4 regions of the Pseudonocardia kongjuensis genome follow, and region 1 is predicted to be linked to each of the others. Evidence: predicted binding sites of a transcription regulator. Region 1 holds the regulator's gene; each other region holds the start of a gene.
The links. Region 1 encodes LexA, which represses DNA repair genes until DNA is damaged. Its sites were predicted from a motif close to CGAACACGTGTTCG; they were not measured.
Positions count from the first base shown of each region.

Region 2: ABD160_RS26030 (BldC family transcriptional regulator) is a predicted target of LexA. The motif match lies at 2,785-2,798, and genes of this name have one in related genera.
Region 3: recA (recombinase RecA) is a predicted target of LexA. The motif match lies at 4,888-4,901, and genes of this name have one in related genera.
Region 4: recN (DNA repair protein RecN) is a predicted target of LexA. The motif match lies at 5,043-5,056, and genes of this name have one in related genera.

Region 1 covers NZ_BAAAJK010000046.1:6,440-13,679, forward strand. The annotation lists gene hflX (GTPase HflX) at 1-305, shown strand, start outside; gene ABD160_RS27255 (hypothetical protein) at 512-1,567, shown strand; gene lexA (transcriptional repressor LexA) at 1,736-2,470, opposite strand; gene ABD160_RS27265 (hypothetical protein) at 2,903-3,079, shown strand; gene ABD160_RS27270 (hypothetical protein) at 3,950-4,117, shown strand; gene nrdR (transcriptional regulator NrdR) at 4,727-5,215, shown strand; gene ABD160_RS27280 (vitamin B12-dependent ribonucleotide reductase) at 5,379-7,240, shown strand, end outside.
Region 2 covers NZ_BAAAJK010000036.1:101,691-108,930, forward strand. The annotation lists partial or broken gene ABD160_RS26020 (MinD/ParA family ATP-binding protein) at 1,116-2,027, shown strand; gene ABD160_RS26025 (hypothetical protein) at 2,156-2,386, opposite strand; gene ABD160_RS26030 (BldC family transcriptional regulator) at 2,448-2,660, opposite strand; gene ABD160_RS26035 (DUF4229 domain-containing protein) at 2,918-3,235, shown strand; gene ABD160_RS26040 (1,4-dihydroxy-2-naphthoate polyprenyltransferase) at 3,923-4,819, opposite strand; gene ABD160_RS26045 (hypothetical protein) at 4,973-6,592, opposite strand; gene menE (o-succinylbenzoate--CoA ligase) at 6,839-7,240, opposite strand, start outside.
Region 3 covers NZ_BAAAJK010000049.1:36,974-44,213, reverse strand. The annotation lists gene ABD160_RS28510 (ATP-dependent helicase) at 1-2,349, opposite strand, end outside; gene ABD160_RS28505 (hypothetical protein) at 2,434-2,943, opposite strand; gene ABD160_RS28500 (MFS transporter) at 2,986-4,278, shown strand; gene ABD160_RS28495 (hypothetical protein) at 4,375-4,536, opposite strand; gene ABD160_RS28490 (DUF3046 domain-containing protein) at 4,614-4,808, shown strand; gene recA (recombinase RecA) at 5,060-6,112, shown strand; gene ABD160_RS28480 (regulatory protein RecX) at 6,115-7,240, shown strand, end outside.
Region 4 covers NZ_BAAAJK010000040.1:26,715-33,954, reverse strand. The annotation lists gene ABD160_RS26660 (hypothetical protein) at 1-1,966, shown strand, start outside; gene ABD160_RS26655 (HAD hydrolase-like protein) at 1,963-2,958, shown strand; gene ABD160_RS26650 (hypothetical protein) at 3,065-3,271, shown strand; gene ABD160_RS26645 (TlyA family RNA methyltransferase) at 3,274-4,092, shown strand; gene ABD160_RS26640 (NAD kinase) at 4,089-5,012, shown strand; gene recN (DNA repair protein RecN) at 5,114-6,970, shown strand; gene steA (putative cytokinetic ring protein SteA) at 7,218-7,240, shown strand, end outside.

The sequences.
Region 1 (7,240 bases):
TGTTCGTCTCCGCGCACCGCGGCGACGGCATCGACCTGCTCCGGGACCGGATCGCCGGCCTGCTGCCCCGCCCGGAGTACGACGTCGACCTGCTGCTGCCCTACACCGAGGGCGCGCTGGTCGCCCGCCTGCACGACGAGGGCGAGGTCCTCGCCGAGGAGCACACCCCCGAGGGCACCCGGGTCCGGGCCAGGGTCGGGCCGGAGCTGGGCACCGCGGTCCTGCCGTTCGCGGTGGCGGGCGGTCCGGCCGGTACCGGCAGCGGGTCCGATCCCGACCTGCCGGCGACGGCGGCGGGGCGCTGACCCGGGCGGTCCGGGCCGGATCGAGGGGCGGGCCGGGCGGCCGCGTCCGGGCGACACGGCGGCGGGCCGCCCTGGGAACGCGGCGGCGGGCCGCCCTGGGCACGCTGTGGCGGGCCGCCCTGGCTCTGGTCCTCGTGACCCTCGGGCCGGCCTGCGCAGTGGCGGCCGCCGGGCCGCCTGCCGTCGGGACGGCCGGAGCGCCCGGAATGCCTGGGGCGCCGCCGCCGGCCGCGCACCCGGTCGTCCCGCCGCCTGACGCCGACCCGTCGTCCCTGGACGAGCCGCGCCCGGTCTGCACGATCGAGGATCCGCGACTGGCCGAGATCTCCGGGCTCGTCACCGACGGCGCACCGGGGGAGCCGCCGCAGCACTTTCACGCGATCGTCGACGGCGGCGGCACCGCCGAGGTGTTCACCCTCGATCCGGTGGGTTGCACGGTGACGGCCCAACGGGACGCCCCGGTGCGGGTCACCGACGTCGAGGATCTCGGCCGCACACCGGACGGCGGGCTCTGGCTCGCCGACATCGGTGACAACACGGCGCGCCGCGAGTCGGTGCGCCTGGTCGTGCTGCCGGTCGACGGACCGCCCCGCAGCTACGACCTCGTCTACCCGGACGGTCCGCGGGACGCCGAGGCGGTGCTCCTCGCCGACGACGGGACCCCGCTGATCGTGGACAAGACCACCGGGGCGGCCGGGCTGTACCGGCCCGCGGGGCCGCTCACCGAGGACTCGGCGGTGGCGCTGGAACGGGTGGCCGACGTCGTCCTGCCGTACTCGGCGACCACCGGCGGCCCGCTGGGCGCGGTCGGCACGCGGACGATCACCGGCGGCGCCGTCGGACCGGTCGCGGCGGACGGCGGGCGGGCCGCGGCCCTGCGCACCTACACCGACGCCTGGCTGTTCCCGCTGCCCGACGGCCCGGTGACCGGGGATGTCCTGGTCGGGGCGCTGGGCGGGGCCCCGCTGCAGGTGCCGCTGCCCGGTGAGCCGCAGGGCGAGGCGGTGGCTCTGGACGGCCGCGGGACGCTGCACTCCGCCACCGAGGCGCGGGGCCTGTCCCCGGCCGCGATCCGGTCGGTCGCCGGTGCGGTTGCCGCCGCGACGGCACCGGCCGCGCCGGTCGCGGCCCAGCCGGCGGAGGCGCCCGACGTCCGGTCCTTCCCGCCGTGGCTGCCCGCCGCGGCCGGGATGGCGGTCGTCGTCGCGGTGCTGCTCGCCGGGGTCGGGGCGATGGCGCTGCACGGCCGCCGCAGGCGGTGACCGTGCCCCGGTCCGGGATCGGCACCGCGCCCCGGCTCGGGATCGGCACCGTGGCCCGGCTCGGGATCGGCACCGTGGCCCGGCCCGGGATCGGCACCGCGCCCCGGCCCGGGATCGGCACCGTGCCCCCGCCGGGGGTCGGCACCGTGCCCCGGCCCGGGGGTCGGCTCAGAGCCGGCGCAGCACCGCGACGACCCGGCCCAGGATCGACGCCTCGTCACCCGGGATCGGCTCGTAGGCGTCGTTGGCCGGCATCAGCCAGATGTGACCGTCCCGGCGCCGGAACGTCTTGACGGTCGCCTCGCCGTCGATCATCGCCGCGACCACCTCGCCCTGTTCCGCGACCGGCTGCTGCCGGACGACGACCCAGTCCCCGTCGGTGATCGCCGCGTCCACCATGGAGTCACCCTTGACGTTCAGCAGGAACAGGGTGCCCTCGCCGACGATCTCGCGGGGGAGCGGGAACACTTCCTGCACGGCCTGCTCGGCCAGGATCGGCCCACCGGCGGCGATGTCGCCGAGCAGCGGCACGAACGCGGGTGCCGGACGCTCCGAGCGCCCTGCCTCGGTGTCGGCGTCGGTCCCGTCGCCCGCGGCGGTCTGGTCGGGGCTGCGCACGTCGACCGCACGGGTCCGGTTCGGGTCCCGGCGCAGGAATCCCTTGCGCTCCAGGGTCCGCAGCTGGTGGTGCACCGACGACGTGGAGGTCAGCCCCACCGCGTCGCCGATCTCCCGCACGCTCGGCGGGTAGCCGTAGCGGTCGACCCAGTCCCGGATCACCGCCAGGACCTTCCGCTGCCGCGGGGTCAGACCGCGCGTGTCGGCCGGGGGCTCGGGGAACTCCCGGACGTCGGCGGAACCCCGCCCGGGGGACGCACCGCCTCCGGACTCGTCCGCTGCCATCGCATTCGCCTCCTCGAGGATGTACCGGCACGGACACTAGCCGCCTTCGGCCGGTCCGCCAAACATGCGTTCGAAGTTCGTCACCCGCGTGTCGTGGATTCCGTCGGGCACCGGTGGTACAACATCGCACAGGCGTTCGATCGAACATCGATTCGAGCGCCGGGGTGTCCGGGGCGGGCGTCCCGTGCGGGCAGGGAGGCGAGCGGCATGGGTGTGGTGACCGAGGTCCGGCCGTGGGAGGTCGGGCGGCAGGCGCGATCCGTGCCGCCGGCGAGCCCGGGGCGAACTGAGCAGTCGAGGCGGCCGATGCAGCCGACGCGGTCAGCGCAACGGGCGCGGCCGGTGCAGCCGGTGCGGTCGGCGTGGTCGGCGCGGCCGGTGCGGTCGGTGCGGCCGGCGCGAGCGGGGTGGCCGGTCGCCCGGGCGCGGGGTGTGGCGGCACCCGGTGGCGTGCTGCGGCGGGCCGTCCAGGGACTGGGGATCGGGCTCGCCTCGGCGGCGACGGTGATCGGGCTGGGTCTGCTCGCGGAGGTCTCGGCAGCGGTGGTGGCGCCGGTGTCGACACCGCCGTCGGTGGTCGTCCAGAGCGTGCTGCCGGCCGGCCACTGAGCCCGGCCGGAGCGGGCTGAGCAGCGGCGATCCGATTCCTGTCGGTGCCCGGTGCTACACAGCTCGCACGCCCGTTCGACCGGCCCCGGGGAAGGGCCGGGCGGGATGGGCAGGACGCGTGGCCGGGTGTGGCCGGCGTCGACGGTGACCGTTCCGCCGCAGCAGGCGGGTGGTCCTCGAGGAGCAGGAGGAGCCATGCGAGAGCTCGACGTGCGTGAGGTGGCACCGCGGCCACGGACCGGTCGGCCGGGCCGGGCGGCGGCCGCGAATGCGCCGCAGTGGTCCGGCGCTGCCGGGGTGCGCGAGCGGGTGCGTGCGGGGGCCGCCCATGCGGTGCGCTGTGCCGGGGCGCGGCGTCCGGCCCGCGGATCCGCGGCGGCCCGGGCCGCCGCCCGGTGGGACATGCCCGTCCCCGGATCCGAGGTGCCCGAGCGGGCCTCCGGTCCGGCGTTCGGCGCGCCCCGGAGGGCCTCCGCTCCCGTGCCCGGTGCCCCCGAGCGGACCTCCGGTGCCCCCGAGCGGGCCTCCGGTCCGGCCGCCGGTGCCCCCGAGCGGGCCTCCGGTCCGGCCGCCGGTGCCTCCGAGTGGGGCTCCGGTCCGGTCGCCGGTCCGGTCGCCGGTGCGGCCGCCCGGACCTCCGGTCCGCGCACATCGCCCGCCGGCCCGGGAGCGGCGTCCGGCGCGGCCCCGGCCATGGCATCGAGCGTGGCGTGCCCTGCTGCGTCCACGGCGTCCCGGGTCGCCGGGTCCGGCGTGGCCTTCACCCGGTATCCCGGGGCGGCTCCGGCCGGGCACGCGACTGCGCGGGTCCGCGCTGTCCGCCCACCGGGGCGCCACTGCGTGGCACCTGCCCGGCTGCACCGTCCGGTGGTGCGACGTCGCTCACGGGGTGAGCGACTGCTGGCCGGGGTCGCCACGGTGGTCTGCTCGGCCACGGTGGTCGTGGTCCTGGGGCTGCTCGGGGATGCGGCGGCCGGATGGAACGCCGAGGTCGCCCCGGCACCCGGGCCGGCGGCGACGGCTCCGGCCGCTCCGTGACGCCGGGCGCGCCGGGTACCCGCAGGGGCCGACCGGGGACCGCGCCGCATGCGATCCGACCGGTCGGCCGCCGTGCCGTGCGCTGCGGCGGGCCGACCGGGGTCCGCGCCGTATGCGATGCGAACTGGTCGGCGGCCGTGCCGTGCGCTGCCGGGCCGAGCGGGGTCCGCGCCGCATGCGATCCGACCGACCAGCAGCCGTGCCGGGCGTCGCCCGCCCGACCGGAGACCACATCGGGCACGGTCGCCGCGCGTGACAGGAGCCTTGCCGCCCGGCGCGTCGGGATGGCGTGTCCCCGACCCGCGACACCGTCCGTCGCGGTCCGCCCGGGGCGCCGGACGGACCCCGGGATCGCGTCACGCGCGCTGATCAGGGCGGATGTGCAGGTTCATGATCCGTGTGCTCCGGCGGCCGCGCGGGGGCCGTGTGCGACCCTCGTTCCCGATCGGGCGAAGCTCGGCGCCATACCGGACCCGGGGATGGCGCACCCCAATATGTAGGGGTTACATTGGTGTCGTTCTCCCACTGGTTGGGGGAGCCGTCACCGCGGTACATCGCGGTGCGGGGCGGAGAATTCCCGCCGGGTCACGGGAGAAGGGGAGTGCCGACGTGCGTTGCCCGTTCTGCCGCCACCCGGATTCGCGGGTGATCGACTCCCGGACCGCCGACGACGGGACCTGCACCCGCCGCCGCCGGTCCTGCACCGCCTGCGGTCGCCGGTTCACCACGGTCGAGGAGACCGTGCTCGCCGTCGTCAAGCGCAGTGGGGTGAGCGAGCCCTTCAGCCGGCAGAAGGTTGTCGGCGGGGTTCGCCGGGCGTGTCAGGGCCGGCCGGTCGACGAGGACGACCTGCAGCAGCTCGCCCACCGGGTCGAGGAGACGGTGCGGGCCCGCGGTGCGGCCGAGATTCCCAGCCACGAGGTGGGGCTGGCGATCCTCGGACCGCTGCGCGAGCTCGACGAGGTCGCGTACCTGCGGTTCGCGAGCGTCTACCGATCCTTCTCCTCCATCGAGGACTTCGAGAAGGAGATCGCCGACCTCCGTTCGGCGGCTGCCGGGGAAGCAGCCGACGACGGGGCCGGCAACCGGGACGGCTGACGCCGATCCGCCGGTACCGGTGCGGGCGCGCAGGGGGCGCATCCACCGGCGGCGGACCGGCACTGATCGGCCGGACCGGGAACGGGGGCGGTGTCCCAGCACCGCCTCGGGTGCCCGCGCACCCCAGCGCGCGGGAGAGGAACGTCGGATGCGGAGGCAGTTCATGACCGAGACCGTCGGGGGCCCGGCGACAGGCACCGGGAGCACGACCCAGAACACGGCCCAGAACGGCGACGCGCCCGCGAAGGCGCGCGGCCGCGGGAAGGCGGGCGCCAGGCAGCGCGCCGGGCTGCCCGTGCAGCGGGTCTTCACGACCGAGGGTGTGCACCCGTACGAGCAGGTCGAGTGGGAGCGCCGGGACGTCGTCATGACGAACTGGCGGGACGGCACGGTGAACTTCGAGCAGCGCGGCGTCGAGTTCCCGCGGGCCTGGTCGGTGAACGCCACCAACATCGTCACCAGCAAGTACTTCCGTGGCGCCGTCGGCAGCGAGACCCGCGAGTCGAGCCTGCGCCAGCTCATCGACCGGGTGGTCGGCACCTACCGGCGGGCCGGCGTCGAGCACGGCTACTTCGCCACCGAGGCCGACGCCGAGATCTTCGACCACGAGCTGACCTGGATGCTGCTGCACCAGGTGTTCAGCTTCAACTCGCCGGTCTGGTTCAACGTGGGCACCGCCAGCCCGCAGCAGGTCAGCGCCTGCTTCATCCTCTCGGTCGACGACACCATGGAGTCGATCCTGAACTGGTACCGGGAGGAGGGCCTGATCTTCAAGGGCGGCTCCGGCGCCGGCCTCAACCTGTCCCGGATCCGCTCCTCGCGTGAGCTGCTGTCCTCCGGCGGCACCGCGTCCGGCCCGGTCTCCTTCATGCGCGGCGCGGACGCCTCCGCCGGCACCATCAAGTCGGGCGGCGCGACCCGCCGGGCGGCGAAGATGGTCGTGCTCGACGTCGACCACCCCGACATCGAGGAGTTCGTCGAGACCAAGGCCAAGGAGGAGGCCAAGGTCCGGGTGCTGCGCGACGCCGGGTTCGACATGGACCTGGGCGGCTCCGACATCACGTCGGTGCAGTACCAGAACGCGAACAACTCGGTCCGGGTGACCGACGAGTTCATGCGCGCGGTCGAGGAGGGCACCGACTTCGGCCTCCGCGCCCGGATGACCGGCGAGATCATCGACCGCACCGACGCGCGGAAGCTCTTCCGCGGCATCGCCGAGGCCGCCTGGAACTGCGCCGACCCCGGCATCCAGTACGACGGCACGATCAACGACTGGCACACCACGCCGGAGTCGGGGCGGATCACCGCGTCGAACCCGTGCTCGGAGTACATGCACCTGGACAACTCCAGCTGCAACCTCGCGTCGCTGAACCTGCTCAAGTTCCTCGACGCCGACGACCGGTTCGACGCCGAGACCTTCGCCAAGGCCGTCGAGCTGATCATCACCGCGATGGACATCTCCATCTGCTTCGCGGACTTCCCGACCGACCCGATCGCCGACACCACCCGGCGTTTCCGGCAGCTCGGCATCGGCTACGCGAACCTGGGCGCGCTGCTCATGGCGACCGGGCACGCCTACGACTCCGAGGGCGGCCGGGCACTCGCCGGGGCGATCACCTCGCTGATGACCGGCGCCGCCTACAAGCGCTCCGCCGAGCTCGCCGGGGTCGTCGGCCCCTACGAGGGCTACGCCCGCAACGCCGAGGCCCACCAGCGGGTGATCCGCAAGCACGCCGCGGCGAACGACGGGATCCGCAGCTTCCCGGCGTCCAACCCGGTCCAGCAGCTCGCGTCGCAGACCTGGAAGAAGTGCCAGGAGATCGGCGAGGCGAACGGCTGGCGCAACGCGCAGGCGTCCGTGCTGGCCCCGACCGGCACGATCGGCCTGATGATGGACTGCGACACGACCGGCATCGAGCCGGACCTGGCGCTGGTCAAGTTCAAGAAGCTGGTCGGCGGCGGCTCCATGCAGATCGTCAACCAGACCGTGCGCCGGGCCCTGGACAACCTCGGCTACCAGGCCGA
Region 2 (7,240 bases), on a different contig from region 1:
CGGCCGCCGAGGCCCGCGCCGACGACGGCAGGCACCGGGCACCCGAGGACCTGTACCCGACCGGTCAGGACGTCGGCCCCGACGACACCGGTCTGTACCGCTCCGGTGGCGCGGCCGATCCGGAGCCGTGGTGGACGGTGCCGGGCCGCGGCGGGCACGACGACGAGCCGGGCGGCGAGCTGATCTGGCGCCGCCCGGACCCGCCGTCCGATGAGGAGCAGACCCACGCCGACGACGCCGACGTGACCGCCACCGACGCGCACGCGGTCGTGTCGCCGTCGTGGGGCGGGCCCGGCGCCGGGACCGCCGGGGCGCAGGACCGGGACGTGCCCGATCCGTCGCCGGACGGTGCGGGCGCGGATCGGGACCGTCCGGTCCGGCCGGGCGGGACGGTGGACGACCGGCCGGACGGTTCCGGCGACGCCGCCGGTCCGGCGCACGGTGCCGTTCCGGTCGGGGGTGCCCCGGGCGGTGGCGTCCGGGACGACGGCGCCGGGGACGGAGGTCCGCCGGGGGCCGGTGGCCCGGGTGGCGGCGCGGCGTCCGGTGGTGCGGCCGGCCCCGGTGGCGCTGCTGCTGGCGCGGCCGTCGCCGGTGACGGGACGGCCGGCGGTGGCGCGGGGTCCGGTGGTTCGGCGGCTCCCGCCGGGGGTGCGCCCGCCCCCGGCGGCACGCCCGGCCCTGGCGGCACGCCCGCTCCCGGTGGCACGACGACCTCCGGTGGCCCGACCTCCGGTGGCACCGCCGTCGGTGGTACCGCCGCCGGTGGCACTGCTGTCGGTGGTGCGACCGCCGCCGGTGGCCCGACCGCTGTCGGTGGTGCGACCGCTGTCGGTGGTGGGACCGCCGCCGGTGACGCGACCGCCGGGGCCGCGGCCGCACGCGGAACGGGCCAGGCCACCGGCCGTCCGGCGGCGGACCGGCCGTGGCGGAGCTCGTGGGACCGCGATGCGGCCGAGCGCGAGGCGTCCGACCGGGCGCGCCGGGACAACGGCTCCCGCACCGGCGGGGCCCGGCCGGCGCCGGAGTCCGGGTCACGCCGGCCGCGCTGGACCGCGCCCGAGGCGGTCGAGGCCCGCCACGGGCAGCACCGCCGGAGCGACGGCGCGCACGGCGGGCTCGACCTGACACCACACCGGTCCGGCAGCCCGCGGCGACCGCCGGAGAGCGGCTGGCGCCGGTTCGTCTACCTGCTCACCGGTGGACTGGTGAACCCGGGGGAGAGCCCCGCCGAGCTGCACCGCCGGGATCTGGTGTCCCGGCTGAACCGGCCGCTGCTCAACGCCCACAAGATCGCGATGCTGAGCCTCAAGGGTGGCGTCGGGAAGACGACGGTCACCGCGACGCTGGGTGCGACGTTCGCCTCGCACCGCGGTGACCGGGTCGTCGCGGTGGACGCGAACCCGGACCGGGGGACGCTCAGCCAAAAGATCCCGCTGGAGACGACCGCGACCGTCCGGCACCTGCTCCGCGACTCCGACCGGGTGCGGCGCTACACCGACGTCCGCTCGTACACCTCGCAGGGGCAGTCGCGGCTGGAGGTACTGGCCAGCGAGCAGGACCCGGCCGTGTCGGAGGCGTTCAGCGAGGACGACTACCGGCGTGCGGTCGACCTGCTGGAGCACTTCTACAACCTGGTGCTGACCGACTGCGGGACCGGCCTGATGCACTCCGCGATGTACGGGGTGCTGGGGATGGCCGATCAGCTCGTGATCGTGTCGTCCGGGTCGATCGACGGTGCCCGCAGCGCGTCGGCGACGCTGGACTGGCTGGACGCGCACGGCTACGGCAATCTCGTCCGGAACGCCGTCGTCGTGATCAACTCGGTGTACCGGCGGGCGGGCGGCGGCGTCGACCTCGACCGGGTCGCGGAGCACTTCGCCGGCCGGTGCCGGGCGGTCGTGCGGGTGCCGTTCGATCCGCACCTGGAGGAGGGCGCGGAGATCGACCTCGACCGCCTGGAGGAACCGACCCGGACCGCGCTGCTGGAGCTCGCCGCCGCCGTCGCGGACGGGTTCCCGGTCTGAGCGTCACCGCCGGATGTGACCGGAAACACTGAAGGGCGGCCCACCGGAGCCGGTGGACCGCCCTTCGGTCAAGACTTCTTGGGACTCTGGTCGGGCAGATCGGAGGGGCTGGGACGGGCTCGGTCCGGTCAGGTCCGCTCCGGCGGGTCCTCCTGGTTGCGGACCTTCTCGTCGAGTTCACGTAAGAAGTCCGGGTCGTCATCGGGACCGGTCGCGCGCGGCTTCTGCGCCTTCTGACCGGTCATCCAGGGGAGCTCGGGCTGCGGGAGCCTGTCGGCGACCACCTGCTCGGACCGGAGGGTCCGGACGAGCAGCACCGCGACGACGGCCGCGCCGAGCAGAAGGATCAGGAACAACATCAGGCCACCTCCGCTGTCCAGCGTAGCGAAGGTGGCCTGACGTGCGAGTGAAGTCGCGGGTTCAGCGGAGCCCGGGGCTCGCCTCGCTGGTGAGGTCCGCCAGCAGTCCGCGGACCTCGGACTCGCGGAAGCGGCGGTGGCCACCGGGGGTGCGGATCGAACCGATCCGCCCGGCGGACGCCCAGCGCGTCACGGTCTTGGGGTCGACGCGGAAGAGGGTGGCGACCTCGCCCGGGGTCAGCAGTCGCTCGGGGGCCTGCGTCGGAGCTGCCATGGAATCCTCCCGGAAATGCAGCGTGGTGCCGAGTCGCGGTGCCGGGAGGGATCTCCCGAAGCTCCTCGGAGCGGTCACCGCTCGTTGTTTCCGGGCCATCGTGACACCTCAGACCCCAGGTACTCGAACGGTTGTCCGGAGGTAAAGGGTTCTTAAAGGGCAAAGCCGATGAAGTTCCTGAAGCGGACATCACGGGTGGTTCCCGTCTCCGAGTGCGCGGCTCCGGGCTCCGGCCGCAGGACCGTACCCTGGACGGCATGACGTCCCCGACGACACCGCCGCCGCAGGCCGCGGCGCGGGCTCGCGCCGGCGAGCCCGGGCTGGCCGCCACGGTGGCGCTCTACGCTCTCGCCCGGCTCGGTCTGCTGGCCGTCATCGCCCTGCTGCTCGGCCTCGCCGGGGTGCCGCTGCTGGTCGCGTTGCTGGTGGCGCTGATCGTGGCGCTCCCGCTGTCGATGCTGCTGTTCCGCGGTCTGAGGTCCCGGCTGGACCGGGCGCTGGCCGTCGCCAACGCCCGCCGCTCGGCCGAGCGGGAGTCGCTCCGGGCCAAGCTGCGCGGCGACGACCGCAACTGACCTGCCGGCCCCTGTCCACGCCCTGTTCTCGCCGCGGCGCGTTCCGCGGAACGGGATCACGGTGGCTGCGCGCCGTGGGTGAGGAGCACGGCGCGCGTGTCCGGCGTTCCGCGGAACCGCGGTGCCGGGCGTCCGGCGTTCCGTGGGGCGGTGTTCGGTGCGAGGGCGTTCCGCCGGGGCGGTGCTCGGTGTCGGGTGTTCCGTGGGGCGGTGTTCGGCGTCCGGCGTTCCGCGGGGCTGTGTCGGGTGTCCGGCGTTCCGCCGGGGCGTTCGGTGTCAGGGCGGCGTTCCGCGGAACCGCGTCTGGTCGCCGGCGTTCCGCGGAACGCGGTGCCGGAGCGCGGCGCAGTGGCCGGGTATCCCGGCCGCCGTGACGTCCGGCACCCGGTGGCGCGGCCGTCGAGCGGGAACCTCGGCCTGTCCCACCGGACCGACCCCGGTGCGCCGGCCCCCGATCCGACCCCGGCCCCCTGTGCCCGGCCGACCGATCCCGCCCGCGTTCCGCGGAACGCGGCTGCCGGTTCCCGTTCCGGTACCTCGCACAGCCCGTGAGGGATCCTGTGCAGCGGATGGTGGACGCGGCGGACCCACCGGCCCGGCGGGCGTTCCGCGGAACGTGGCCGGCACTGCGCCGGGGCCGGGAACGGCTCTCGGGCCCGGACCCGACTCCCGGCGGCTCCCCGGCGCTCAGCCGCCCGCGATGCCGCCGCCGAAACCGACCGCGAGACCGACCCCGACGGCCAGCGCCCAGGCGAGCAGCAGCAGACCGGTGTCGCGGAGCACCGGGATCAGCTCCGGACCGTCGGCGCCGCCGAGCACCGCGCGCACCGGACGCACCGCCGCGGGCAGCGCCACCAGCACAATCAGCAGGCCCGGCCGGTCGAACGCGGCGGCGACGGCGATCACGAACGGCACCAGGACGAGCGTCACGTACAGCGTGCGGGTGGCGGGTCCGCCCAGCCGCACCGCGAGCGTCGTCTTGCCGGCGATCCGGTCGCCGGGGATGTCGCGCAGGTTGTTCGCGACCAGCACGGCGCAGGTCAGCAGGCCGGCGCCGATCGACACACCGACGGTCGCCGGGTCCACCGCCCCGGCCTGGGTGAGCGCGGTGCCGAGCACCGCGACCGGGCCGAAGAACACGAACACGGCGACCTCGCCGAGGCCCGCGTAGCCGTACGGGCGGCTCCCGCCGGTGTAGAACCACGCCCCGACGATGCACAGCGCCCCGACGGCGATCAGCCACCACTGGCCGGACACGGCGGTCAGCGCGATCCCGGCGAGTGCGGCGACGCCGAAGCAGCCGAACGCGGCCGCCTTCACCGTCGCGGGCCGGGCGGCCCGGGAGCCGACCAGCCGCTGCGGTCCGACGCGCTCGTCGTCGGTGCCGCGGATGCCGTCGGAGTAGTCGTTGGCGAAGTTCACCCCGATCACCAGCGCGACCGCGACCAGCAGCGCGAGCAGCGCGGAGCCGGGGGCCACGACGCCGGCGCCCAGCGCCGAACCGGTTCCGACGAGGACGGGGGAGATCGCGGTGGGCAGGGTGCGCGGGCGCGCTCCCTCGATCCACTCTGCCGTGCTGGCCACGACGACGAACCTATCCCGCGCGGGAGGCCCGGGCCCGCCGGACGTGCCGCCCGGGCAACGACGGCGGAACGACGACGGCGCAACGACGACGGCGGAACGACGACGGCCCCGCCCGGATCGTCGTCCGGGCGGGGCCGTCGTGCGGCGGGTCGGTCAGCGTCCGCCGGAGGGCGCGCGCTGGGCGGAGCCGGGGACGGGGGCGCCGGCCTGCGGCGAACCGTCCGGGACGGACGCGGGATCGCCTCCCGTGCCGGCCGGGCCTGCCGGGTTCGCCGGGGGAGCCCCGGATCCACCGGCCGGGCCGGCCGCCGGGTCCCCGGGCCCCGCGGCGCCGTCGGCCGGGGCAGCGGGCCCCCCGGCGGTGCCGGCCGGATCCGCCGGCGCGGCCGGGTCGGCAGCATCGGCCGGGGAAGCCGGGGAAGCCGGGGAAGCCGGGTCGGCAGGCGAGCCCGGGGAGCCCGGGCCGGCCGGGTCGACGGGGGAGGCCGGGTCGGCGGGGGAGGCCGGGTCGGCCGGTTCGGCAGGCGAGGCCGGGGCGTCACCCGCGTCGCACCCCGGGAGATCGGCCGGCAGCTCACCGAGCACCGACGCCGGCAGGTACTGGCCGTCGCCGATCCGGACGAATCCGCCGTCCCCCTCGCCGTGCGTGCACTGCACCGGGACCTCGGTGGTGTTCACCGCGATCCCGACCGACTCCGCGCCGGCCTCGGGACGGGCGAGGATGTCGGTGTCCGGCTCGTCGCCGGCCCGGACGGCGGACAGCTTCTGCGAGCCCGTCCACAGGTAGTCGACCTGCACCTGGGAGTTGTCCTTGAGCCCCAGGACGTCCCAGAAGATGCCGTCGCCGAGGTCGATCCCGGCCGGGTTCGCGACCCGCCGGCCGAACTGGTCCTTGCCGCCGTTGTGCCCGTTGCGTGCGGCCGCGGCCTGCGGGACGCCCTGCGGCAGGTCCTTCCACATCTCCCGCTGCGACGACGGGTTCCAGTAGTCGTCCTTGGTGTTCCACGGGCCGATGTCCCAGACCGGCGCGATCGCGCAGCGGCCGTTGGGCGCGCAGACCTTCACCGAGTAGTCGGTCTTGCCCTTCCCGGACAGTGCGCGCCGGGACGGCAGCGCGACGAACCGGTCCCGCGGGACGATCTTGTGCCCGTTCGCGGTGGTGCCACCGACCAGACCCTCCCGGGTGGCGAACACCGAGTAGCTGCGCGGGGCGGCCTCGGTCAGCGGCCCGGCCTCGGTCTCGGTGGTCGGGGTGGCGGTCAGGGTCACCTCGCGCACGGCAGGCCGCGCGTCACCGGTGCCGGTGAGCACCAGCCTGCCCTGCACCTCGCGGGCCGCCTCGGGCAGCTCGGTCCGGTCGTCCTCGGCGGGGATCCACTCGGTCCAGCCGCCGCCGGCGGTGCGTCCGCGGACGTCGATCGTCGCGCTCGACCCGGGAGGGGTCTCGGCGACCAGCGCCGAGCGCACCTCGCGGGTCGGCGCCTCCAGGGTGTGCGGTTCCAGGGTGAGCAGCCCGGTCGGGACGACGTCGACCGGATCGGCCGACGCCTCGGTGGCCCCGTCCTCGACCGGCGCCCCGACGGCGGTCGCCGGGTCGAACCGGGCCCCGCCGTCGTCGACGACGATCCCCGGCCCGCTGCCCTCGGCCAGCTCCGGCTGCCAGCTGGTTCCCGGCTCGGCCGCCGCGGCCGGCACCACGGCGACGGCGCAGAACGCCCCCGCCGCGGCCAGCAGGCCGACGCTTCGCAGCCCGGCCCGCGTGATCCTGCGCATCTGGACAAACCCCCGCTGCATCGCAGTTTCTGCTGTGACTCATGTGCTTCGTGTGACGACGGTGGCCCGGGTGCTCTGTGTGGACCCTGTGTCGCCAGTGGCTGAAGCACACTCGATGTGCGGGCGGGGCGCAACGCACGCTGCGTGAAGCGACCCCATGGTGTGTACGTCCGTATCACCGTTCCGGGTGGCGCCCCGGCAGTCGGATCTCACGGTCGGCGACCGGCGGCGGCACCGCCGGTGCGGTCAGCCGGAACGCAGCAGCGCGGCGACCGCGACCCGGTCCGGCTTGCCGATGCCCCGCTCGGGCACCGCGGCCGCGCGGCGCAGCACCCGCGGCACCGCGGCCCGGCCGCAGGCCGCACGGACGGCGTCGCGCAGCACCGCGTCGCCGGGGCCGCCGCCCGCCCCGTCGTCCGGCACGACCAGCGCCCCGACGACCTGCCCCCACTCGTCGTCCGGCAGTCCGACCACGCAGGCCCCGCGGACCCCGGCGACCCCGAGCAGGGCCTGTTCGACGGCGGCCGGCGCCACCTTCTCGCCGCCGGTGTTGACGACGTCGTCGGCCCGGCCCAGCACCGTCAGGGTGCCGTCCGGGGCGATCGAGCCGAGATCGGTGGTGCGGAAACCGGCCGGGCCGAACGCCGC
Region 3 (7,240 bases), on a different contig from region 1:
GGGATCGAGCAGCACGTCCTCGGCGCCCGGGACGACCTCGGAACCGGAGTCGTCGACGGCGTCCGGCAGCCGGAGCACGATGCCGTCGTCGGCCCCGGACGCGCTCACCTCCACCCCCCGCCGCTCGCGCATCCGGGCCGCGATCGCCAGCGCCCACGGCCCGTTGACCTGGGCGCCGAACGGGGAGTGCACGACGAGCCGCCAGTCGCCCAGCTCGTCGCGGAACCGCTCGACCAGGATCGTCCGGTCGCTCGGCACGTGCCGGGTGGCCTCGCGCTGCTCGCGCAGGTAGGAGAGCAGGTTGTCCTGCGCCCACTCGTCCAGGCCGGCGGTGGCGGCCCGCTCCCGGGCGGCCTCCTCGGCGAGCCCGGACATCTCCCGCACGAACGCGCCGACCGCCCGGCCCAGCTCCAGCGGCCTGCCGATCGACTCGCCCTTCCAGAACGGCATCCGGGCGGGCACCCCGGGCGCCGGGGTGACGATCACCCGGTCGTGCGTGATGTCCTCCACCCGCCACGACGACGTGCCCAGCAGGAACGTGTCACCGACCCGGGACTCGTAGACCATCTCCTCGTCGAGCTCGCCGACCCGGGAGCCGGCCCCGTCGGCGCCGCCCGGGGTCATCACGGTGAACAGGCCGCGGTCCGGGATGGTGCCGCCGGAGGTCACCGCGAGCCGCTGGGCGCCGGGCCGGCCGCGCAGCTCGTCGGTGACCCGGTCCCAGGTGATCCGGGCGCGCAGCTCGCCGAACTCCTCGGACGGGTACCGCCCGGCGAGCATGTCCAGCACCGAGTGCAGCGCGGAGTCGGGCAGCGCCGCGAACGGGGCGGCCCGGCGGACCGTGGCCGCCAGATCGGACAGCGACCACGGCTCCATCGCCACCATCGCCACGATCTGCTGGGCCAGCACGTCGAGCGGGTTGCGCGGGTAGCGCGTCGACTCGATGGACCCGGTGGTCATCCGCTCGGCGACCACCGCGCAGGACACCAGGTCGCCCCGGAACTTCGGGAACACCACGCCCTCGGAGACCGCGCCGACCTGGTGGCCGGCCCGGCCGACCCGCTGCAGCCCGGACGCCACCGACGGCGGCGCCTCGACCTGCACGACCAGGTCTACGGCGCCCATGTCGATCCCGAGCTCCAGGCTGGACGTCGCGACCACGCAGGGCAGCAGACCGGACTTCAGCTCCTCCTCGACCAGGGTGCGCTGGTCGCGGGACATGGAGCCGTGGTGCGCCTTGGCGACGGTCGGCGCGGCGCCGCCGCCGACCCCGGACTGGCCGACCGCCTCGGCCGGGAAGACCGGCCGGTCCCCGCCCGCCGTGTCGGCCCCCGCCCGGCCGCCCGGCCCGGCCCGTTCGTCCTGCCCCGCCTGTGCTGCCTGTGCTGCCTGTTCAGCCTGTTCGGCCTGTTCGGCGGCCAGCTCGTTGAGCCGGGAGGTCAGCCGCTCGGCCAGCCGGCGGGAGTTGCTGAACACGATCGTCGAGCGGTGCGCGCGGACCAGGCCGAGCAGCCGCTCCTCGACCGCGGGCCAGATCGAGGGCCGCTGCGCGGTGCCCGCCGCGGAGCCGACGACCTCCTCGTCGGTGCTGCCCGGTGCCGGCCGCTCGTCCAGCGCGGCGAGATCGGGAACCGGGACCTGGACCTCGACCGTGATCGTCTTCGGAGTGGCCGGCTGCACCACCTGCACCGGCCGGGTGCCGGACAGGAACGTCGACACCTCGTCCACCGGCCGGACCGTCGCGGACAGCCCGATCCGCTGCGGGGAGCCCGTGGTGATCTCCTCCAGCCGCTCCAGGGACAGCGCCAGGTGCGCGCCGCGCTTGGTGCCGGCCACCGCGTGCACCTCGTCCAGGATCACCGTCGTGATCCCGCGCAGCGACTCCCGGGCGGCCGAGGTGAGCAGCAGGAACAGCGACTCGGGCGTGGTGACCAGCACGTCCGGCGGGGTGCGGGCGAACTGGCGGCGCTCGTCGGCCGGGGTGTCGCCGGTGCGCATACCGACGGTGACGTCGGGCACCGGATGGCCGAGCCGCTGCGCGGCCTGCCGGATCCCGGTGAGCGGGGACCGGAGGTTGCGCTGCACGTCCACCGCGAGCGCCTTGAGCGGTGACACGTACAGCACCCGGCAGCGGTGCCGGGGCTCCTCCGGCGCCGGCCCGGTGGCCAGCCGGTCGAGCGCCCACAGGAACGCGGCGAGCGTCTTCCCGGAACCGGTGGGCGCGACGACCAGCGCGTTGCGGCCGTGCTGGGCGGCCGCCCAGGCGCCCTCCTGGGCGGCGGTGGGCGCGGCGAACGCCCCCTCGAACCACTGGCGGGTGGCGGGGGAGAACCCGTCGAGTGCGCTCACCCGACCATCATGCGGGCGGGCACCGACAGTTTCCCGCCGAGCCCGTCCCGGGCTGTCCTGCCGAGCCCGCCCCGGGCTGTGGGGTCAGCTCGCGGTGCGGGCGTCGTCGGCGAGGGCGCGCGGCCAGATCCGGTCGTCGCCGGCCGCCCGGCCGGGGTACTCCGCGACCAGCCCGGCGACCGTCCAGACCATGGTCGGCAGGAAGTCCTCGCCGAGCGCCTCGACGTAGAGCGAGGTCTCCCGGGCGTTCGCCGGATCGACCAGCGGGGCGACGGTGTACCGGGCGCGCGCGGCGAACCGGCGGCCGAGGTGCTCGGAGACCCAGCCCAGCGCGCGGTCGGCGCGCCCGTCGTCGTCGGCGAGGGCGGTGCGTGCGGCGTCGTACCAGTCGGCGAGCACCAGGAAGGCCAGCGACCAGCCCGGCGGCGTCGCCTCGTCGGGCAGTTCGTCGTCGACCGAGGTCAGCTGCCGGACGGCGAACCGCGCGGGCTCCGGCCCCGGCTCGGCGAGGGTCTCGCGGACCGCTCCCTCCAGGACGTCGGACACCAGCCGGTACGCGTCCTCGATGCCCGTCCCGTCCTTCGTCCGTGCCATCGGTGCCGTCCTTCCCGCTCGTGCCGGTCGGGCGCGGAGCCTATCGGGCTGGCGCCGGACGACCGCGCGGGGCAGCATCCCGGCGTGACCGCCACGCCGCACCTGCAGGACCCCGCCCAGCGCCGGCTGCTGGTGGTGCTCGCCACCGGTCAGGTGCTCGGCGGGACGGCGGTGGCGACGTCGATCGCGGTCAGCCCGCTGGTCGCCGCCCGGCTGACCGGATCGCCGACGGTCGGCGGGCTGGCCTCGACCGCGATCGTGCTGGGCGCCGCCGGCGCCGCGGCGGTGGTCGCCCGGATCGCCCGGCGGCGCGGTCGTCGCCCGGCGCTGACCGGGGGATACCTGATCGCGCTCGTGGGGGCGATCGGTGCGGTGATCGGAACGGCCGCCGGCGCGGCCCCGGTGCTGCTGGTGTCGCTGGTGCTGATGGGTTCCGGGACGGCCGTCGGGCTGGCGGCCCGCTACGCCGCGACCGACCTGGCGGCGCCGGACCGGGCCGGCCGGGCGTTGGCGCTGGTCGTCTGGGCGACGACGGTCGGCGCGGTCGCCGGGCCGAACCTGCTCGGCCCGCTGCAGGACGTCGCCGCCGGGCTGGGGCTGGAACCGGCGGCCGGGCCGTACCTGCTGTGCGCCGCGGCGTTCGGCTGCGCCCTGCTGGTGAGCTGGGCGGGACTGCGGCCCGATCCGCTCACCCGGGCCCGCGAGCTGGCCGGTGACCCGGTCCCGGAGGACGGGCGGGACCGGCCCTCGACGCCGGTCCGGACCGTGCTGCGCGGCTCCCGTCCCGCGCTGGCCGGGGCCGCCGGGATCGTGCTGGGGCACGCCGTGATGGTCGGGCTGATGTCGATGACGCCGGTGCACATGGACCACGGCGGTGCCGCGCTGAGCGTGGTCGGCTTCGTGATCAGCATGCACATCGCCGGGATGTACGCGCTGAGCCCGGTGTTCGGGTGGCTCGCCGACAGGTTCGGCGCCGCGGCGGTGCTGGCCGGTGCGACGGTGACGCTGGTCGCCGCGGCGGCGCTCTGCGCGTCCGCCGCGCCCACCGCGACCGGGGTGCTGACCGCGGGGCTGGTGCTGCTCGGCCTGGGCTGGTCGGCGGCGCTGGTCGGCGGATCGGCGTTGCTGACGTCCGCGGTGCCGGTCACCGACCGGCCCCGGGTGCAGGGCTCGGTCGACGTGGCGATGAACCTGGCCGGTGCGGCGGCCGGCCTGGTGGCCGGGGCCGTGGTCACGGTGGCGTCCTACTCGGTGCTCGGGATCCTCGCGGCGCTGCTGACCGTGCCGTTCCTGCTGGTGGTGCTGCGCGCGGTGCCGCGCCCGGCCGCGGGCTGAGCGGTGCGACTCTCAGCGGCCCGGTGTCACGGCCCGGTGTCACGGCCCGGTGTCACGGCCCGGTGTCACGGCCTTGCGTCGCGGTCCGGTGGCCGGTCAGCGCTTGCGCTGCTGGTTCCACCAGCGCAGCAGCACGAACAGCGCGGAGAGCAGGGCCAGCAGCGAGACGATCTGCCAGGCCAGCGGCGAGCCGATGCCGGTCGTCGCGAGGACCTCGTCGGCGACGTCGACGGGCGCGGCGGCAAGCAGTTCGGACATAACTCCCATCGTACCGACGGCCGGGCGATGACGGGCGGGAGCCGCGCGCCCGCGCCCCGGGGCCTACCCTCGACGGTGTGCGGATGAGCCACTTCCGGGAGTTGATGGAAGGCGAGTTCGGGGCGGTGCGGGCGTCGTCGCTGTCCCGGGACCACGTGTTCGCCGAGCTCGACGGGCAGACCGTCGAGCAGGCGATCGAGTCGGGGATCGACCTGCGCCGGGTGTGGCGCGCGGTGTGCGACGCCTACGACGTGCCCGCCGCGCGACGCTGAGCCCGGTCCGGGTGGGCCGCGACGCCGGGTGACCGTTCGGCTCCCGGGGGCATCCGGTCGGCGTGTCGCCGTGTCCGCTCGAACGCGTGTTCGGCTACCGTTCCGGGTGGGAGACCGCAGCGGTTCCCGGTGAGTTGTCCACAGCTGCCGATCCGGCCGCCGAAACTGTCAGGGGTACCCCATACCGTTGCGGTGTGCCTCCCCGAAAGACAGCAGCAGGCCCCGATCGCACATCAGCGAGGAGTCAAGAGATGTCCGCTCCGGACCGCGAGAAGGCGCTCGAACTCGCCCTCGCCCAGATCGAGAAGAACCACGGCAAGGGATCGGTGATGCGCCTGGGCGACCAGACGCGCGCGCCGGTCAGTGCCATCTCCACCGGCTCCATCGCGCTCGACGTGGCGCTCGGGGTCGGCGGGATCCCGCGCGGCCGCGTGATCGAGATCTACGGCCCGGAGTCCAGCGGTAAGACCACGGTCGCGTTGCACGCCGTGGCGAACGCGCAGGCGGCGGGCGGCGTGGCGGCGTTCATCGACGCCGAGCACGCGCTCGACCCGGAGTACGCCAAGGCGCTCGGGGTGAACACCGACGAGCTGCTCGTCTCCCAGCCGGACACCGGCGAGCAGGCGCTGGAGATCGCGGACATGCTGATCCGCTCCGGCGCGCTGGACCTCATCGTCATCGACTCGGTGGCCGCGCTCGTGCCGCGCGCCGAGATCGAGGGCGAGATGGGCGACAGCCACGTCGGCCTGCAGGCCCGGCTGATGAGCCAGGCGCTGAGGAAGATCACCGGTGCGCTGAACAGCTCGGGCACCACGATGATCTTCATCAACCAGCTGCGCGAGAAGATCGGCGTGATGTTCGGGTCCCCCGAGACCACGACCGGCGGCAAGGCGCTGAAGTTCTACGCGTCGGTCCGGATGGACATCCGCCGGATCGAGACCCTGAAGGACGGCACCGACATGGTCGGCAGCCGGACCCGGGTCAAGGTCGTCAAGAACAAGGTGGCCCCGCCCTTCAAGCAGGCCGAGTTCGACGTGCTCTACGGCATCGGGATCAGCAAGGAGGGTTCGCTGATCGACGTGGGCGTCGAGCAGGGGATCATCCGCAAGTCCGGTGCCTGGTACACCTACGAGGGCGACCAGATGGGGCAGGGCAAGGAGAACGCCCGGAAGTTCCTCAAGGAGAACCCGGACGTCGCCGCCGAGGTCGAGAAGCGGATCAAGGAGAAGCTCGGGATCGGCGCCGTTCTCGACGCCGAGCAGGCCGCGCCGGTCGAGCCCCTCCCGGCCCCGGTCGACTTCTGAGCGTGCCCGGCGAGCACAACGGGTCCGCCGGCGGCGGACCGCCCGGCTCCGATGGCACGGAGACCGGCGGCACGGAGACCGGCGGCCCGGCGACCGGCCGGGCCCGCACCGTCTCGCTCGACGAGCTGTTCGGTGCGAGCCCGGCGGCGGAGGGTCCGGCTGCGGACCGTCCGTCGGCCGGCGGTCCGTCCGGCGATCCGTCAGCCGGCGATCCGTGGGGCGACGCCGGTCAGCGCGCCGTCCGGCTCGTCGACCCCACCCTGGATCCGGCCCTCGACCCGATCCTGGACCCGGCCACCGATGCCGCTCCCGATCCCGCCGCAGCCGGGCCGGGGGAGCCGGCAGACAGTGCCCCGGGAGGTCCGGAGCAGCCCGGCGGGCCCGGGCGGGTCGTGTCGTTCGAGGAGCTGAGCGCGGATGCCGGTGCGCCCGGAGCGCAGGCTCCCCGGATCGCCACGTTCGACGACGGGCCCGGGCGCCGCGCAGCCCCCCGCGGGGCACGGCGCCGGTCCGGCAGTGGCGAGCGGTCCGGTCAGACCGCTCGGCCCGATCAGCCCGCTCGGCCCGATCAGCCCGAGTGGTCCGATCGGTCTGATCAGTCTGATCGTTCCCGGCCGTCCGAGCGCTCCGGTGCCCGGCGCCGCCGCGCGGGCGGGCCGGCCGGCGGGTCGACGCCCGGGGGAACGCAGCGGGCCCGCACCCCGGTCGACGAGGAGGCCCGGGCGAAGGAGATCTGCCTGCGCCTGCTCACCGACCGGGCCCGCTCGGTCAAGGAGCTCGGCGATGCGCTGCGCCGCAAGGAGATCCCCGACGAGGTCGCGCGGCAGGTGCTGGACCGCTTCGACGAGGTCGGGCTGGTCGACGACAAGGCGTTCGCCGACCAGTGGGTCCGCTCCCGGCACCGGCATCGCGGACTCGGCAAGCGCGCGATCGCACTCGAGCTGCACCGCAAGGGGATCGACCGGGACACCGCGGACGAGGCCCTCACCGAGATCGACGACGACTCCGAGCGCGCCCGCGCCCGCGAGCTGGTCGTGCGCCGGCTGCGCAGCATGCCCGTCGGCTCCCGCGAGCAGCGCCAGTCCGCCGCGCGCAAGCTCGTCGGGATGCTCGCCCGCAAGGGCTACG
Region 4 (7,240 bases), on a different contig from region 1:
CGGCGGTTCGGCGGACGCCGCCGCTCCCGCCGGCGACTCGCCCACCGCCGCGTACACCGGCGACGCCGGCACCGCCGCTCCCGCCGGTGACTCGGGCACCGCCGGGTACACCGGCGACTCGGCTGCTGCCGCGCAGCGCGGCGACCGGGTGGACGCCGCCGCACAGGCCGGCGCTTCGGCGGACGCCACGGCGCAGGCCGACGCGACCAGCGGCCACACCGACACCGAGCGGGCCCGACCCGCGACGTCCGAGGCGGCCACCGCGTCGCCGGACGGGCAGACCGTCGCCGACCGGTCCCCGGAGTCCCGGCCGTCCGGCCGTCCGGCACCGCACCGCGAGCGGGCCGATCGCGATCGCCGCGACGACCGGCCCGCGCGCCGCGACGACCGCCGGGCAGGCCCCGGCCGGGACTCGCGCGGCGGCCCCGACCGCGGAGACCGCGGTGACCGGGGAGCCCGCCGTGACCGGGGAGACCGGGGAGACAGGGGAGACCGCCGCGACGGCGGCGACCGCCCCCGTCGTATCCCGGAGTCGGCGGAGCGGACGTTCGTCGCCGAGCCGGATCTCCCGGACTCGGTCTCGTCCGCCGAGCTCGACCCGAGCGTCCGGCGCGACCTGCGCGGGCTGCAGAAGGAGACCGCGGAGAGCGTCGCCCGGCACCTGGTCGCGGCCGGGATCCTGGTCGATGAGGACCCGACGCTGGCGCTCGAGCACGTGCGGTACGCACGGCGGCGCGCCTCCCGGATCGCCGTCGTGCGGGAGGCGGCCGGAATCGTCGCCTACCACGCCGGCGAGTGGAACGAGGCGCTCGGCGAGTTCCGCGCCGCCCGCCGGATGGGCGGCGGCCCCGGGCACGTCCACGTCATGGCCGACATCGAGCGTGCGCTCGGCCGGCCCGAGCGGGCGCTCGACCTGGCCCGCAGTCCCGAGTCGCGGGACCTGGGCCGCGAGGAGCGCATCGAGCTGCTCATCGTCGCGGCCGGTGCCCGGCGCGACCTCGGCGAGCTCGACGCGGCCGTCGTCGGGCTGCAGGTGCCCGAGCTCGACCCGGCCGCGCGTGACCCGTGGAGCCCGCGGCTGTTCTACGCCTACGCCGACAACCTGCTCGCCGCCGGGCGCGAGGCCGACGCCATCCAGTGGTTCGTGCACGCCCACGACGCCGACACCGAGGGCCAGACCGACGCCGCCGCCCGGATCGCCGAGCTGACCGGTGAGGAGCTCCCCGCGTCCGACGACGACGAGCTGACCATCGGCTACGAGGAGCTGCCGGACGACCCGGCGGACAGCCCGGACCCCCGCGGCGCCGCCGATCCGTCCCCCGACACCACCGGACCGGCCGAACGACCGGTCGACGGCACGCCCGTCGGCGGCGCGGCCCCCACCGGATATCCGGACGGTGGCGCACCGGCCACCGCGGACGCGGAGGGCACCGCACCGGCGACCGCCGACCGGCCGGACCCGGAACCCGCGGACGACGGCCACGAGGACCCGGCTCCCGCGCCCGATGACCAGCGCGGCAGCACGGCGCCGGACGTCGCGGTCCGGGACGCCGACGACGCACCGACCGACCACGGGGCGGCCACGGCCGATCCCGCCGGAACCCCGGTGGACGCCGAGCGACCGGTGGGTGCCGACGGACCCGACAGCGCGTCCGCTCCGGCGAGCCCCGCCACCGACGGTGCCGCCACCGACGACCCCGCCACCGACGGTGCCGTCGCTGACGGCGAGGCAGCCGACGACCCCGCCACCGACGGTGCCGTCGCTGACGGCGAGGCAGCCGACGACCCCGCCACTGACGGTGCCGTCGCTGACGGCGAGGCAGCCGGCGGCCCCACCACTGGCGGTGCTGCCACAGATGGTGCTGCCACAGATGGTGCTGCCACCGACGGTGCCGCCACCGACAGTGGGGCGGCCGACGGACCCGCCGCCGACGGGCCCGCGGACCCGGGGACGGCCCGCTCATGACCGACGACCTGCTGTCCCGCCACGACGTCCTGCTCGCCGACCTGGACGGAACCCTCTACCGGGGGCCCGAGGTCGTCCCGGGCGCGCTGGACGCCGTGCTCGGCGCGGCCGCGCGCGGCGTGCCGACCGTCTACGTGACGAACAACGCCTCCCGCAGCCCGGCGGCGGTCGCGGCGCACCTGACCGAGCTGGGGTTCCCGGCCGGCGTCGGGGACGTCCGCACCAGCTCGCAGGCCGCCGCCACGATGCTCGCCGAGCAGCTGCCGGCCGGCGCGCCGGTCCTCGTCGTCGGCACCGACGCGCTCGCCGACGAGGTCCGGGCCCGCGGGCTCACGGTGGTCGGGACGGCGGGCGAGGCCGTCGCCGTCGTCCAGGGGCACTCGCCGGACACCGGATGGCGGATGCTGGCCGAGGCCGTCGTCGCGGTCCGGGCCGGCGCGCTGTGGATCGCCTCGAACGTCGACCCGACCCTGCCGACCGACCGCGGCCCGCTGCCCGGCAACGGCTCCATGGTGCAGGTCGTGCGCACCGCGACCGGCGCGCAACCGCAGGTCGCGGGCAAGCCCGCCGCGCGGCTGCTGCGGGAGGCGCAGGGCGACGCGACCCGGCCGCTGGTCGTGGGGGACCGGCTGGACACCGACATCGAGGGCGCGCACGCACTGCGGGCGCCGTCGTTGATGGTGCTGACCGGGGTGAACGGGCCGGCCGACCTGCTCGCCGCACCACCCGCGTTGCGCCCCACCTACCTCGGTGCCGACCTGGGTGCGCTCGCCCGGCACCCGGACGAGCTGACCCCGGGGCCGCGGCCCGGCTGGCAGGTCGAGCACGGACCGGACGGCCTGCGGCTCAGCGGATCCGGTACCGGACCCGAGCCCGCGGTCGACGCCCTCCGCGCGCTGTGCGCGGCAGCCTGGGAGCACGGTGCCGGCCCGGTGACCGCCGACGGCGGAGCGGCCGCCGGGGTGCTCGACGAGCTCGGGCTCGGCGGCTGAGCACGCCCGCCCCGTCCGGTGGGCGGGGCGAGGGCGGTGCCCGCGGTCGCACCCGTCCGCGTTCGGCTACCGTGGCCAGCGAGACCCCCGTCCCCGGAGATCATCGATGAGCGTCCCCACCCCCGGCCCGCGTCCCGGTGACCCGCGGCAGGCGGCAGACCGGCCGGTCTCCGCGCTGCGTGCCGACGTCGAGGCGGCCGTCGCCGGGCTCGACGATCTCGCCGACCGGCCGGTCTCCGAGCACCCGGCCGCGTTCGAGCGGGTGCACGCCGCGCTCGGCCGCGCCCTGGGCGCCGGGCCGGAACGGGACTGAGCGTGCCGCCCACCCGCGCACGGCTGGACGCCGAGCTCGTCCGGCGCAAGCTCGCCCGGTCCCGCGGCCAGGCCGCCGAGCTCATCGCGGCCGGCCGGGTCACCGTGAACGGCATGCCCGCCGCGAAGCCCGCGACGGTCGTCGAACGGGACGCACCCGTCGTCGTCCGGCCGGACGAGGGCCCGGAGTGGGCCTCGCGCGGTGCCCGGAAGCTGCTCGGCGCGCTGGCGGCCTTCCCGGCCGTCGAGCCCGCGGGGCGGCGCTGCCTGGACGCAGGCGCCTCCACCGGCGGCTTCACCGACGTGCTGCTCGACCGCGGCGCCCGCGAGGTCGTCGCCGTCGACGTCGGCTACGGCCAGCTCGTCTGGCGGCTGCAGTCCGACGAGCGGGTCCGGGTGCACGACCGCACGAACGTCCGCGCGCTGGAACCGGAGCAGATCGGCGGGCCGGTCGACCTGACCGTCGCCGATCTGTCCTTCATCTCGCTGCGCACGGTGCTGCCCGCGCTCGCCGCCTGCACCGCTCCCGGCGGGGACCTGCTCCCGATGGTCAAGCCGCAGTTCGAGGTCGGCAAGCAGCGGCTCGGCTCCGGCGGGGTGGTCCGCGACCCGGGACTGCGCACCGAGGCGCTGCACGGCGTCGCCACCGCGGCCGGCGGGCTCGGGCTGCAGGTGCTCGGCGCCGTGGCCAGCCCGCTGCCCGGCCCGTCCGGCAACGTCGAGTACTTCCTGCACCTGCGGCGCCCCGACGGCGGCGAACCCGGTCCCGGCCCCGAGCTGGAGCCGATGCTGGCCGCCGCCGTCGCGGACGGCCCGGCATGAGGGAGGTCCTGCTCGTCCTGCACACCGGGCGTCCGGCGAACCGCAAGACGGCACTGCGGGTGATGGCCGAGCTCGGCGCGCTGGGGCTGCGCACCCGGGTGCTGGCCGACGAGTGGGCGGAGATCGGCGCCGATCCCGATCTGCCGGCCGATCTCGCGCCCGTCCAGGTCGCGGCCGGGCCGGACTGCGCGGCCGGCGCGGAGGCGGTCCTCGTCCTCGGCGGCGACGGGACGCTGCTGCGCGCCGCCGATCTCGCCCGGCCGTCCGGGGTGCCGCTGCTCGGGGTGAACCTGGGCCACGTCGGGTTCCTCGCCGAGGCCGAGGAGGACACCCTCGACGAGGCCCTCGACAAGCTCGCCGCCGGGGCCTACGAGGTCGAGGAACGGACGACGCTGCAGGCCGTGGTCCGTTCCAACGGGCACGTGCTGGGCCGGACCTGGGCGCTCAACGAGGCCGTCGTCGAGAAGACCACCCGGGGCCGGATCCTGGAGGTCGTGCTGGAGGTCGACGGCCGGCCGGTGTCCTCGTTCGGCTGCGACGGGGTGCTGTGCTCCACACCGACCGGATCCACCGCGTACGCGTTCTCGGCGGGCGGCCCGCTGATCTGGCCGCAGGTGCAGGCGATGCTGGTCGTCCCGAGCAACGCGCACGCGCTCTTCGCCCGGCCGATGGTGGTCGCGCCGGACAGCGCGGTCGCGATCGAGGTGTCCGCGGACGGACCGTCCGCGGTGCTGGACTGCGACGGCCGCCGGACGATCGCGGTGCCGCCGGGCGCCCGGGTCGAGCTGACCCGCGCCGCCGAGCCGGTGCGGATGGTGCGGCTGGCCGCGCAGCCGTTCGCCGACCGGCTGGTCCGCAAGTTCGATCTCCCGGTACGGGGCTGGCGCGGCGCCCAGCAACGGCGGTCGTCGAACACCTGATCGACCGCTCGGCGCACGGGGACGACCGTACGAACACCTGTTCGGCCCACGGCGCGTGTCGGCGATGTTCTCCGTCAGGGTTCGAACGTATGGTCCCACCCATGTTGGCCGAGATGCGGATCCAGGGCCTCGGAGTGATCGACGACGCGACCCTGGAGCTCGACCCGGGCCTGACCGTGCTGACCGGTGAGACCGGCGCGGGCAAGACCATGGTCGTGACCGGACTGAACCTGCTCGGCGGCGGCCGCGCGGAGTCGTCGCGGGTGTCGGCCGGGGCGAAGCGGGCGGTCGTCGAGGGCCGCTTCGCGGCGTCACCGGGGGCGGTCGAGCTGGCCGAGGAGGTCGGCGCCGAACCGGACGACGACGGCACCCTGATCGCGGCGCGCACCGTCTCCGCCGACGGCCGGTCCCGGGCCCACCTGGGCGGCCGGTCGGTCCCGGTCGGGGTGCTCGGCAGGCTGGCCGAGGCGCAGCTGGCGGTGCACGGCCAGAACGACCAGCTGCGCCTGCTCCGCAGCTCGGACCAGCGGGCGCTGCTCGACCGGTTCGCCGGCGACCCGGTGGCGGTCCCGCTGGCCGAGTACCGGCGGGTGCGCTCCGAGTGGACCGCCGTCGTCGCCGAGCTGGCCGAGCGCCGGGGCAACGCGCGCCGGCTGGCCCAGGAGGCCGACATGCTGCGGCACGGCCTGGCCGAGATCGAGGCCGTCGATCCGCAGCCGGGGGAGGACCGCGAGCTCGTCGAGCTGGCCCGCCGGATGGCCGAGGCGGACGACCTGCGGGCCGCCGCCGAGTCCGCCAGGGCGGCGCTGTGCGGTCCGGACGACGGTGAGCTCCCCGGCGCGGTCGGTCTCGTCGGGCAGGCCCGCTCGCTCACCGAGGGCAGCGGTGACCCGGCGCTGCGGGAGCTGGGGCCGCGGCTCGCGGAGGTGCTGGCCGTGCTGGCCGACACCGGCGCCGAGCTGTCCGGCTACCTGGACCGGCTCGACGCGGACCCGGAACGGCTGGAGCAGGTGCTCGCCCGGCAGGCGGAGCTGCGCTCGCTCACCCGCAAGTACGCCGCCGACACCGACGGCGTCCTGGACTGGGCGCACACCGCCCGCGAGCGGCTCAGCAGCCTCGACACCTCCGACGACGCGCTGGCCGGGCTCGCCGCCCGCCGGGACGAGCTGGCGGCCGAGCTGGCCCGGCACGCCGCGGCGGTGACCGCGGCCCGCACCGAGGCGGCCGGGCGGCTGGCGGAGGCCACGACCGCCGAGCTCGCCGGGCTCGCGATGCGCGACGCCCGGCTGCAGGTCGGCGTCGCGCCGCGCCCGGCGGGCGACTCCGGTCCGGTGCTGGTGGTCGGCGGCCGCGAGTGCCATGCCGGTGCCGGCGGTGTCGACGAGGTCGAGATCCGGCTCGTCGCGCACGCCGGAGCCGCGGCCCAGCCGCTGCACAAGGGTGCCTCCGGCGGCGAGCTGTCCCGGGTGATGCTGGCGCTCGAGGTCGCGCTGGCCGGTGCCGATCCGGTGCCGACCATGGTGTTCGACGAGGTCGACGCCGGCGTCGGCGGCCGGGCGGCGGTCGAGATCGGGCGCCGGCTGGCCCGGCTCGCGGCCCGGCACCAGGTGATCGTCGTGACGCACCTGCCGCAGGTGGCGGCCTACGCGGACCGGCATCTCGTCGTGCAGAAGGCGTCCGGTGCCGCCGGGGTGACCCGCTCCAGCGTGCAGCGGCTCGCGGAGGGGGAGCGCACCGCGGAGCTGGCCCGGATGCTCGCGGGGATGGACGACACCGACACCGGCCGCGCCCACGCCGAGGAGCTGCTCGCCGCTGCCACCGCGCACCGGGAGGCGGACCGCCGGGAGCAGTCCACCGCGGCCGAGCCGGCCGACCTGGCCGAGGCGCGGTCGCGGCGCACCGGAGCGGCGGCGACCACCGGCCGGGCCCGGCGCCGGAGCGTCCCGCGAGCGGGGTGAGCGGCACCGGGACCGCTCCGACCCGGGGCCCGCACGGCCCGGGGCCCGGCTGGCGGGGGATCGGGCCGGCCCGGGACCGCGCGCCGGTCCGGGACCCGCGGCGGGGCCGGGCCGGCCCGGGACCCGGGGATGGTCGCACCGGGGCGTCCGGCAACCGGGTGAGACCGCCCGGCCCGGCGGGGGAACCGGCGGCCCGGCCCGGCGTGCCTTCGCCGTCACAGCCGTCCCACCTGCCACAGTGCGACCCATGAAGCTGTCCGGCCTGCTGCA